Regions from separate parts of the Bradyrhizobium sp. LA6.8 genome, predicted to be linked through region 1. Evidence: riboswitches for the same ligand, from Rfam matches in the RefSeq annotation. Region 1 holds a riboswitch; the other holds the start of a gene.
What was found. Region 1 has a riboswitch for glycine ahead of ABIA90_RS29010 (D-amino acid dehydrogenase). Riboswitches for the same ligand answer to the same signal wherever they lie in the genome.
Positions count from the first base shown of each region.

Region 2: it holds a riboswitch for glycine, as region 1 does, so the genes downstream of both, gcvT (glycine cleavage system aminomethyltransferase GcvT) here and ABIA90_RS29010 (D-amino acid dehydrogenase) in region 1, are expected to answer to the same signal.

Region 1 covers NZ_JBEPQQ010000006.1:526,565-532,210, forward strand. Annotated here, with positions in the region: gene ABIA90_RS28995 (ABC transporter ATP-binding protein) at 1-205, opposite strand, end outside; gene ABIA90_RS29000 (ABC transporter permease) at 220-1,107, opposite strand; gene ABIA90_RS29005 (ABC transporter permease) at 1,128-2,069, opposite strand; gene ABIA90_RS29010 (D-amino acid dehydrogenase) at 2,251-3,552, opposite strand; glycine riboswitch at 3,620-3,733, opposite strand; glycine riboswitch at 3,737-3,840, opposite strand; gene ABIA90_RS29015 (M20/M25/M40 family metallo-hydrolase) at 3,935-5,065, opposite strand; gene ABIA90_RS29020 (ABC transporter substrate-binding protein) at 5,333-5,646, shown strand, end outside.
Region 2 covers NZ_JBEPQQ010000006.1:373,035-378,680, forward strand. Annotated here, with positions in the region: gene gcvP (aminomethyl-transferring glycine dehydrogenase) at 1-444, opposite strand, end outside; gene gcvH (glycine cleavage system protein GcvH) at 625-993, opposite strand; gene gcvT (glycine cleavage system aminomethyltransferase GcvT) at 1,005-2,153, opposite strand; glycine riboswitch at 2,299-2,387, opposite strand; gene alaS (alanine--tRNA ligase) at 2,621-5,299, shown strand; gene ABIA90_RS28245 (cyclic nucleotide-gated ion channel) at 5,306-5,646, shown strand, end outside.

The DNA.
Region 1 (5,646 bases):
CGCCGGTCGGAACCAGCGTGCCCTTCGGCAGCAGGCCCATCGTCGTGAGCGAGGTCACCGACTTGCCCGAGCCGCTTTCGCCGACGAGACACAGTGTTTCGCCCTTGTGCACCTGGATCGAGATGCCGTCGATGATGTTGGCGCCCTTCGGCTTCTTGCCGACGGAGACGACGAGATTGTTGATGTCGAGAACTGGGTTGGTCATCACTTGATCCGTCATCACTTGCCCTCCCGCTGCTTCATGCGGGGATCGAGGGCGTCGCGGGCGGCGTCGCCGATCAAATTGATGCTGAGGATGGCGATCGAGAGCAGCAGGCCTGGCCAGAAGATCAGCGTCGGCTTGAGCTGAAAATACTGGCGGCCCTCGGCCATGATGTTGCCCCAGGTCGGCGTCTCCGGCGAGATGCCGGCGCCGAGGAAGGAGAGGATGGCCTCGGTCAAGATCGCGGAGGCGCAGACATAGGTGCCCTGGACGATCAGCGGTGCGATCGTGTTCGGCATCAGATGGCGCCACATGATCTTTGGCAAACTGGAGCCGACCGAGATCGCAGCCTCGACGTAAGGCTCCTCACGCGCGGACAGCACGACCGAGCGCACCAGGCGTGCCACGCGCGGTATTTCGGGGATGGTGATCGCGACCAGCACGGTCCAGATGCTGGCGCCGGACAGCGACACCACGGCGATCGCGAGCAGGATGCTCGGCATCGCCATGAGGCCGTCCATGACGCGCATCAGGACGGCATCGACCAGCTTGAAGAAGCCGGAGACCAGGCCGATCGCAAGGCCGATGACGATCGACAGGATCGCCGAGCCGATGCCGATCAGGAGCGAGATGCGGCCGCCATAGATGACGCGCGACAAGAGGTCACGGCCATAGGCGTCGGTGCCGAGCAGGAATTGCGCCGAGGCCGGCTTCAGCCGCTGCGAGGGCGCAAGCTGGACCGGATCGTGCGGCGCGATCAGCGGCGCCAGGATCGAGACCAGCACGATCAGCGCGAGCAAGATCGTGGCCGCCGCGATGATCGGCGTCGAGGTGAGGAACCCGAAACGCGGCCGCAATGGCGACGTGATCGGAATGGACGACTGGGGAAGGCTATCGACGGACATTTTTGTTGCTATCCTTAGCCCTAGTACCGGATCCGGGGATCGAGCAGCGTGTAGGCGACGTCGATCAGGAGATTGACGACGACATAGATCAGCGACGTCAGCAGGATCATCGCCTGGATGACTGGGTAGTCGCGCGCCAGCACCGCGTCCACCGTGAGGCGGCCGATGCCGGGGATGTTGAACACGCTCTCGGTGACAACGACGCCGGAGATCAGCAGCGCAAAGCCGGTGCCGATCACGGTGATGACGGGCACCGCGGCATTGCGCAGCGCATGGCGCATCATCACGGCGACCTCGTTGATGCCCTTGGCGCGGGCGGTGCGGACGTAGTCCTCACCAAGCACGTCGAGCATCGCCGCGCGCGTCATGCGCGCGATCAGCGCGATGTAGATGAAGGAGAGCGCGCAGGTCGGCAGGATGATGCGTTCGAAGAACGGTCCAAAGCCGTTGAAGATGCTGCGGAAGCCCTGCACCGGCACCCAGCGCAGGTCGATCGCGAAGACCTCGATCAGGAGATAGCCGACCACGAACACCGGCACGGAGAAGCCGAGCACGGAAAGGCCCATCACGAAACGGTCGATCCAGGTGCCGTGCTTCCACGCCGCGATGACGCCCAGGGGCACGGCGACGATGACGGCGAGAATGATTGTCGAGAGCGCGATCGAGATCGACGGTTCGACGCGCTGGCTGATCATCTTCATGACTGGCAGGTTGGAGATCAGCGACGTCCCGAGATCGCCGTGCAGCAGCTTGTTCACCCAGGTGATGAATTGCACGATCAGCGGCTCGTTGAGGCCGAGCGAGTCGCGGATGCGTTCCAGCCGTTCCGGCGTCGCGTTGTCGCCGGCGAGAATGGCGGCGGGATCGCCCGGCGTCAGCCGCAGCAGCAGGAAGACGAACAGCGCGACGACGCCCATCACGGGCACCGCGGCCAGAACGCGGCGAATGAGATAACCTAGCATGCACCTATCTCCGGCTGCGGAACTTGTGGGGCCGAGAGGCCCCCGTGGAATCGGTTCTGTCTATCATGCACGCCTGTCACTCGGGCTGGAAAGCCGGCCGGAGAAGCCGACCTTTCGGGGCAAATTGTGTGCCAAGGGCAGGGCGGTCGCAAGAGGCCGCCGAGCCTCCGATATCGGCCACTCAGGATGCATGGCGGAACTCGCGCTCAACCCTGAGTGAGGGTGCGGTCGGCGGTGCGTTGAGCCCGCGCCAGCCGTCGATGGTCCCGGCAATCATCTGCGCGGTCGCCGCCGACAAGGTCCAGCCGAGATGGCCGTGGCCGGTGTTGAAGAACACGCCCGGCATCCGTCCTGCGCGCACCACGGGCATCATGTTCGGCATCATCGGCCGCAGCCCGGCCCAGGGCACGACCTTGGACGTTTCGACGCCGGGGAAGTTGCTGCGCACCCAGTCGACCAGCGGCTGCACGCGGTCGGCGCGGATGTCGCGGTTGAAGTCGTTGAATTCGGCGGTGCCTGCGACGCGGAAACGATCGGCGCCGAGCCGGCTGGTGACGATCTTGGCGGCTTCGTCGAGCAGGCTCACGGTCGGCGTCGCATTGCGGCTTGCGGCAGTGTCGAGCTGAACGGTGATCGAATAGCCCTTCACCGGATAGACGTTGACGCGCTCGTCGAGGAGGGCGGCGAAGTGGCGGCTGGCCACACCGGCGCAGACCACGACGCCATCAGCCTTCAGCATGCCGCGCGCGGATGCGACAGCATCACTGGCCGAAAGATCAGCCCAGCCGATGACAAAGCCGCCACCTGCCTGGGCAATGGAATCGATGTTGGCTTCGTGGATAAAGGTCGCGCCGCGCCGCTTGCAGGCTTCCGCAAGTCCGCGCGTGAACTTGTGGATATCGCCGGTCGCATCCGACGGCGTGTAGAAGCCGCCAAAATAGTCCTTGCGCAGCGTCGGCTCGATGGCGCGGATCTCCTCCGGCGTCACCGGGCGGCGATCGAGCCCGCCTTCCTTCAGCAGCGCATTGACCTGCAGGCCGGATTCAAAACCCTTCTTGTCGTGATAGATGTGCAGGATGCCGCGGCGTTCGAGATCGAAGTCGATGCCTTCGCGCTCCGCGATCTCGAACAGATGCTTGCGGGCTTCGATCGCGAGCCGCGTGGTCTGGACCGTGTTGGCGCGGTAGTTGCCGATATTGGCGACGAACTCGCTCATCCATGAATATTTGTGCCAGTTCGGCCGCGGGTTCATCAGCAGCGGCGCATCGCGCCGGAACATCCAGCGCAGGCCTTTCAGGATCGTGGCGGTGCTGTTCCAGACTTCGGCATTGCTGGCGGAGAGCTGTCCGCCATTGGCGAAGGACGTCTCCATCGCGGCGTAGCGGTGCTTGTCGAGCACCGTCACCTTGTATCCGCGTTCGAGCAGGGCATAGGCGGTCGTTACGCCGGTGATGCCGGCGCCGATGATGGCGATATGGGTCATGGCAGGTTCGGGGCTCCCGTGAGTTAGAGTCGGCTAACCGCCGGCCAAAGGCCGTTGGCGGCGCCCCATCTGTCACGGTTACCTGAGAGCTTGATCCGTTGCGGACCTCGGCGAGGTCAGCTCCGGACTATCCCCTTCGGTGGACGTCACGATCCCAAGATCGCGCCGCCTCTCTCCAGATCGTCCTGACGATACGGTCCTTTTGCCTGAGAGTTTCCGGGGCGGTTGCTCCGTCGGCGCCGCAACGAAAGCCTGAACTCTCGTTGCGATCTCTCCCGCATCGTCGCGTGGACAATCGAGCAGTACGATGCGCCTCATTTTTAGACAAGGCTAAATTTAAACCGCGACTGCCAACGCATTGTGCAGTGCGAAGGCTGCGTCGTCAGTCGAGCGTCGCCAGCAAGCCGGCCATCAGGCGCCCGCGTTCAACCAAGCTCTCGACCTCGATGAACTCCTCGAGCGTGTGGCCGTTGCCGCCGCGCACGCCGAGGCCGTCGAGCGTCGGGATGCCCATCGCGCCGGTAAAGTTGCCGTCGGAGCCGCCGCCGGAGCTCGCATGCGGCAGCTCAGTGCCGAGCGATTTGGCGATGCCGCGCGCCTTTTCATAAAGCGCCATGGTGCCGGCATCGGGCTCCCATACGGGGCGCGTGACGCCGCGCGTCACCTTGAACGTGACATCATTGGACGTGCCCGACAGCGCCAGCATCCGCTCGACGCCGCGGTCGAGATCGGCCTGGCGCTTGGCCATGGACAGCGCCTCGCCGGTGGCCGTCGTGGCAACGCAATTGACCCATTGTCCGCCGTGCACGACGCCGACAGAGAAGGTGCAGTCCTCCGTCGTCATCGCGTCGATGGCGAGGATCTGCCGCGCCATCTCGCGGATCGCCGAGCGTCCGGCCGACAATGTCGCGCCGGCATGGCTCGGCCGGCCCGTCGCTTCCAGATTGAAACGCGCGATGGCGTAACGTCCGGTGGTGACACCGTTGTCGGCGCGGCCCGGTTCGGGCACCAGCACATATTTGTTGCGCGCGGCTTCCGCCTCGATGAGGTCTCGCGTCGAGGGCGTGCCGACTTCCTCGTCGGGCGTAAACAGCACGGTGATCGGCAGCGGCGTGGTGAAGGAAGCGCGTGCCAGCTGCCGGATCGCTTCCAGCGAGAGATAGTTGCCGCCCTTCATGTCGTAGATGCCGGGGCCGTAGCACTTGTTGCCCTCGCGCCGCCATTTCAGCTTCTCGATGGTGCCGACCGGGTGGACGGTATCCATGTGGCCGGCGATCAGGATGCCCGGCTCGCCCTGTTTCGGATGCGGAAAGCGCGCGCGGATCACGCCGCCGAAGCCCTGTCGGCCGCCGATGCGTTCGATCGTCGCACCCATGATCGCCATATCCCGCGCTGCGATATCGAGCATGCGGTTGACGGCACCCGCGTCCCAGGTCGGGCTCTCGCATTCCACCCAGGTGCGCAGGCCCTCAAGCATCGCCTCGGAATCGAAGGGAAGATTGGCTGGATTCATCTTAATGTCTCTCAAGCTTCGAAAGATGGAACGCGCATTGCATTGGCGCGGACGGGACTGGCGGAAAGCGTTGTAGAGCCAAACCGATCTTTGTGGAGCCCGTGGGCGCGCCGCTTGGGGCTGCAGCGAAACCGGATTGACGCGCTCAACACTGTCTGCAAGTCTCGAAAGACAAAGGCATCGCATGAGGTTAGTTCGCCTAAAGAACGAACCGAATGCTCAACCAATAACCTGCCTTTGAACAGTTTCACGTCAGGAGAAACTTTTATGTTGAGCTTGATGCGCCGGGGGCGTCGCGCGTTCGCCTCCACACTTGCGCTATCGGTCGTTGCGCTTTCGACGGCGATGGCCTCGCCGGTACTTGCCGCCGCCAGCAAGACCATCACCGCGGTGATGCATTCGGATCTGCGCATCATCGATCCGATTTTCACCACCGCCTACATCACGCGTGACCATGGCTACATGGTCTACGACACGCTGATCGCGACGGACTCGAATTTCAAGATCCAGCCGCAGATGGCGGACTGGAAGATCTCCGACGACAAGCTCACCTACACCTTCACGCTGCGCGACGGCCTGAA
Region 2 (5,646 bases), 150 kb from region 1:
CAGCGAGGCGTTGGCGACGTCGAGCCCGGTGAGGTCGCAGATCATGGTCTGGAAGTTGAGCAGCGCCTCCAGCCGGCCCTGGCTGATCTCGGGCTGGTAGGGCGTGTAGGCCGTGTACCAGGCGGGATTCTCCAGAATGTTGCGCTGGATCACCGCGGGCAAAACCGTGCCGGAATAGCCTTGGCCGATCAGCGAGGTGAAGACCTGGTTCTCGCGCGCGAGCTCGGCCATGTGTGCGATCGCCTCGGTCTCGCTCAAGGGCTTGCCGAGATCGAGCGGGGCGGTCTGCCGGATCGAGGCCGGCAGCGTCTCCGCCATCAGGGCGTCGACGCTCTTGGCGCCGACGGCCTCCAGCATTGCGGTGACGTCGCGTGCCGACGGGCCGATGTGGCGGCGAACGAAGGTGGCGGCGGTATCGCCGTTGGATTTGCGGTGCGCGGTCATCATGGGTCCTCGCTTTAGATTTCGCTGTCGCCGTCATGCCCCGCGAAGGCGGGGCATCCAGTAAACGCAGGCGTCACGGCTTGAGCCGAGAAGCCGCGGCGTACTGGATCACCCGCCCCAGTGCGCAGTGCGCACAAGGCGGGTGATGACACCGAATATGAGGTCAGAGTTCGCTTCATCTCACGCCGTATGTGCCTTGTAGGCGGCTTCATCCATGAGGCCGCCGAGCTCGCTCTTGTCGGCAATTTTGATCTTGAAGAACCACGCCTTGCCTTGCGCGTCCGAGTTCACCAGTGCCGGCTCGGCGGCGAGCGCGTCGTTGGTCTCGAGCACTTCGCCCGTAACAGGCGCGTAGACGTCGGAGGCGGCCTTCACCGATTCCACGACGGCGGCGGCTTCCGCCTTCTTCAGGGCACGGCCGGCTTTGGGCAGCTCGACGAACACGACGTCGCCGAGCTGGGACTGCGCGTAGTCGGTGATGCCGACGGTGGCGACGTCGCCGTCGATGGCCAGCCATTCGTGGTCGGAGGTGTACAGCGTCGTGGTCATTTTCTCAGTCCTCAGCGTTTGTAGGTGTTTTTCACGAAAGGCATGGCGGCGACGGTGAGCGGCAGGCGCTGGCCGCGCACTTCGGCGAAGAGTTTTGTATCGAGCGCGCTCGATGCCGTGGGCACATAGCCCATCGCGACCGGCGCGTTCAGGCTCGGGCCGAAACCGCCCGAGGTGACCTTTCCGATCGGCTCGCCGCCGGCGTCATCCGCAAACAGCAGCGCGCCCTCGCGCACCGGCGCGCGGCCATCCGTGCGCAGGCCGACCCGGCGGCGGCTCGCGCCGTTGTCGAAATGGCCGAGGATCGCATCAGCGCCGGGAAAACCACCGGCGCGGGCGCCGCCGCTGCGGCGGCTCTTCTGCACCGACCATTCCAGCGCAGCCTCGACCGGCGTGGTCGCGGTGTCGATGTCGTGGCCGTAGAGGCAGAGCCCGGCTTCCAGCCGCAGGCTGTCCCGGGCCCCTAAGCCGATCGGCATCACGTCGGGATTGTCCAGCAGCGTTTTTGCCAGGCGCTCGGCATCGGCCGCGGGGACCGAAATCTCGAACCCGTCCTCGCCGGTGTAGCCGGAGCGCGAGACGAAGCAGTCGAGACCGGCGACCTTGTGCGGGCCGGCGTCCATGAACTTCATGGCGGGGGCCTCTGCACACAATTTCGCCAGCACCGCTTCCGCCTTCGGGCCCTGCAGCGCGATCAGCGCACGGTCTTGAAGCGAATCGATGATGCAGTCGTCCGCGAGATGCGCGCGCAGATGCGCCTCGTCCGCTTCCTTGCAGGCCGCGTTGACGACCAGGAACAGGTGATCGCCGAAATTGGCGACCATCAGATCGTCGAGAATGCCGCCGTCCGGATTGGTGAACTGGGCATAGCGCTGCCGTCCCGGGGCAATCGCCACGATATCCTGCGGCACCAGCCGTTCCAGCGCGCGGGCAGCGTCCTCGACCTTGCCCGACTTCGGCCGAAGCGCGAGCTGGCCCATATGGGAGACGTCGAACAGGCCGGCCTGGCTGCGGGTATGGAGGTGCTCTTTCAAGACGCCCGCAGGGTACTGCACCGGCATGTCATAGCCCGCGAACGGCACCATCTTGCCGCCGAGGGAGACATGAAGCCCGTGAAGGGGCGTACGTTTGAGGGAATCTTGGTCGTCGCGCGCAAGCATCACGGGGCCCTCGGCGGTTCCCCGGGGACGATTCCCCGGTAGCAACCAGTCGAAGCCCCATCTGTCGCTGTGCCTGAGAGTATTATCCCGTCGGCGGACGCAGTCCGGGTTTTATGCCCGTCGGCGCCTCTTTCCAGATGTCGTCAAAGCCACGCGGTCCTTTTGCCTGAGAGTTTCCGGGGCGGTTGCTCCTTCGGCGCCGGCACCAAAGCCGGTCTCTCCCGACGTGGCCGTACGATACAGATGGGTACAGACCACAGGCCGGCCAAGCCTGTCAACGCGCACCTGGCGGCTTTCAACGGGATTGCAAACGGGATTGCGCGCCTGCGGCAACTCACTGATCTCCTTGCACAGTTTCTGGACAGCGCAGCTGGCCTTGTCTAAAAGCGCTTTGACCCGCAGATATCAGCCCAAATGCCCGGTTTGGATGGCGTATCGCGGGTCCAAGCACACCCGATTGGATGAACATGAGCGGCGTCAACGAGATCAGGTCGACCTTTCTGAACTTCTTTGCCGAGAACGGCCACGAGATCGTGTCGTCCTCGCCATTGGTGCCGCGCAACGATCCGACGTTGATGTTCACCAATGCCGGCATGGTGCAGTTCAAGAACGTCTTCACCGGCGTCGAGAAGCGGCCGTACCAGCGCGCCACCACGTCGCAGAAATGCGTGCGCGCCGGCGGCAAGCACAACGACCTCGACAATGTCGGCTACACCGCGCGCCATCTCACCTTCTTTGAGATGCTCGGCAATTTTTCGTTCGGCGACTATTTCAAGGAGCGCGCGATCGAGCTGGCCTGGACCCTGATCACGCGGGAGTTCGGGCTGAAGAAGGACAAGCTGCTCGTCACCGTCTACCACACCGACGACGAGGCGGCCGGGCTGTGGAAGAAGATCGCGGGCTTCTCCGACGACCGCATCATCCGCATCCCGACCTCGGACAATTTCTGGGCGATGGGCGACACCGGGCCGTGCGGGCCGTGCTCGGAAATCTTCATCGATCGCGGCGATCACATCTGGGGCGGACCTCCGGGCTCGCCGGAAGAGGACGGCGACCGCTTCCTCGAATTCTGGAACCTGGTGTTCATGCAGTACGAGCAGGTGACGAAGGAGGAGCGCGTGGATCTGCCGCGTCCCTCAATCGACACCGGCATGGGGCTCGAGCGCATGGCCTGCATCATGCAAGGCGTCGACAGCGTGTTCGAGACCGACCTGTTCCGCCATCTGATCGACGCGACCGCGTCCGCGCTCGGCAGCGGGCCGAACGAGCAGACCGTCGCCTCGTTCCGCGTCATTGCCGACCATCTGCGCTCCTCGGCCTTCCTCGTCTCCGACGGCGTGCTGCCCTCGAACGAGGGTCGCGGCTATGTGCTGCGCCGGATCATGCGCCGCGCGATGCGCCATGCGCAGCTGCTCGGCGCGAAAGAGCCGCTGATGCATCGCCTGGTCTGGGCGCTGGTCCGCGAGATGGGCCAGGCCTATCCCGACCTGATGCGCGCGGAAAACCTGATCGAGGAAACGCTGCGGCTGGAAGAGACCCGCTTCCGCAAGACGCTGGTGCGCGGCCTTGCCATCCTCGACGAGAAGAGCGCGTCGCTGAAAAAGGGCGACATGTTCGACGGCGACGTCGCCTTCACCCTGTACGACACCTACGGCTTCCCGCTGGATCTGACGCAGGACGCGCTGAAGTCGCGCGGCATCGGCGTGGATCAAGCTTCGTTTACCGACGCGATGGAGCGCCAGAAGGCCAAGGCGCGCGAATCCTGGAAGGGTTCTGGCGAGGCAGCTTCCGAAGCGATCTGGTTCCCGCTGCGCGAGAAGCTCGGGGCCACCGAATTTCTGGGCTATGAGACCGAGAGCGCCGAAGGCGTGGTCTCCGCGCTGGTGAAGGACGGCCAGGAAACCCCGAGCCTCAAGGCCGGGGAGACCGGCGCGATCGTACTCAACCAGACGCCGTTCTACGCGGAGTCCGGCGGCCAGGTCGGCGACACCGGCGTGCTGACCGGTGAAGGCGGAATCAAGTTCCGCGTCACCGACACGCAGAAGAAGCTCGGCGATCTCTTCGTTCACGTCGGCACGGTGGAGAGCGGCGAGCTGAAGCTCGGCACCGCGCTCCAGCTCGAGGTCGATCACGGCAGGCGCTCCTCGATCCGCGCGCACCATTCGGCAACGCATCTCATCCACGAGGCGCTGCGCCAGGTGCTCGGCGATCACATCGCCCAGCGCGGCTCGATGGTCGCGCCCGACCGCCTGCGTTTCGACTTCGTGCATCCGAAGCCGATCACGGCGGAAGAGCTTGCCCGTGTCGAGGACATTGCCAACGACGTGGTGCTGGAGAATGACGAGGTCACCACCCGCGTTATGGGCGTGGACGAGGCCCGCGAGGCCGGCGCACGCGCGCTGTTCGGCGAAAAGTATGGCGACGAGGTCCGCGTCGTCTCGATGGGCCGGACCGCGCGTGAGCGCGGCGCCAACGCGCTCGGCTGGTCGGTCGAGCTCTGCGGCGGCACCCATGTGAAGCGCACCGGCGACATCGGCCTGATCACGCTGACCGGCGAGAGCGCGGTCGCCTCCGGCGTGCGCCGCATCGAGGCGCTGACCGGCAATTATGCGCGCAGGCACGCCAACGACACCATGGCGCTGGCGAAGACCGCGGCCAACGAGCTGCGCACCTCGATCGACGACGTCCCGGCGCGCATCACAGCCCTGATGGAGGAGCGCAAGAAGCTCGAGCGCGAGCTCTCCGACGCCCGCAAGAAGCTCGCGATGGGCGGCGGTACATCCGTCGGGAACGGCGCAGCCGCAGGCGTGCGCGAGGTCGGCGACGTCAAGCTGATGGCGCGCGCGGTCGAGGGCATCGAGATGAAGGATCTCAAGAGCCTTGCGGACGACGGCAAGAAGCAGATCGGCTCCGGCGTGGTCGCCATCGTCGGCGTCACCGAGGACGGCAAGGCCGGGATCGTGGTCGGCGTCACCGCCGATCTCACCGCGCGCTTCAATGCCGTGAACCTGGTGCGCGTCGCCTCCGAGGCGCTCGGCGGCAAGGGCGGCGGCGGCCGGCCGGACATGGCGCAGGCTGGCGGTCCCGATGGCGCCAAGGCGCCCGAGGCGCTCGCGGCGATCGAAAAAGCGATGGCAGGCGCGTAAACGGCCATGCGCCTCGTTCCGCGAGGACGTGGCTCGGCCGATCCCAACCTAAGGGATCGCCTGTACGAATTGCTGGAGCACGATCCGCTCGCCTACTCGATCGGGTCGCGCTTCATCCAGGTGATCATCAGCGTCATCGTGCTCGACGTGGTCGCGATGATCCTCGCCTCGGTGCCGGAGCTCGACGCGCGGTTCGACACGCTGTTCAGCGCGGTCGCCGTCCTCGCCGTCATCGTGTTCGCGCTCGAATATCTGGCGCGGCTGTGGACCGTGGCGGGGCACACCCAGCGCAACGGCTCCGCGCTGTCCGACCGGCTCTCTTATGCCTTCTCCGCGCTCGGCATCAT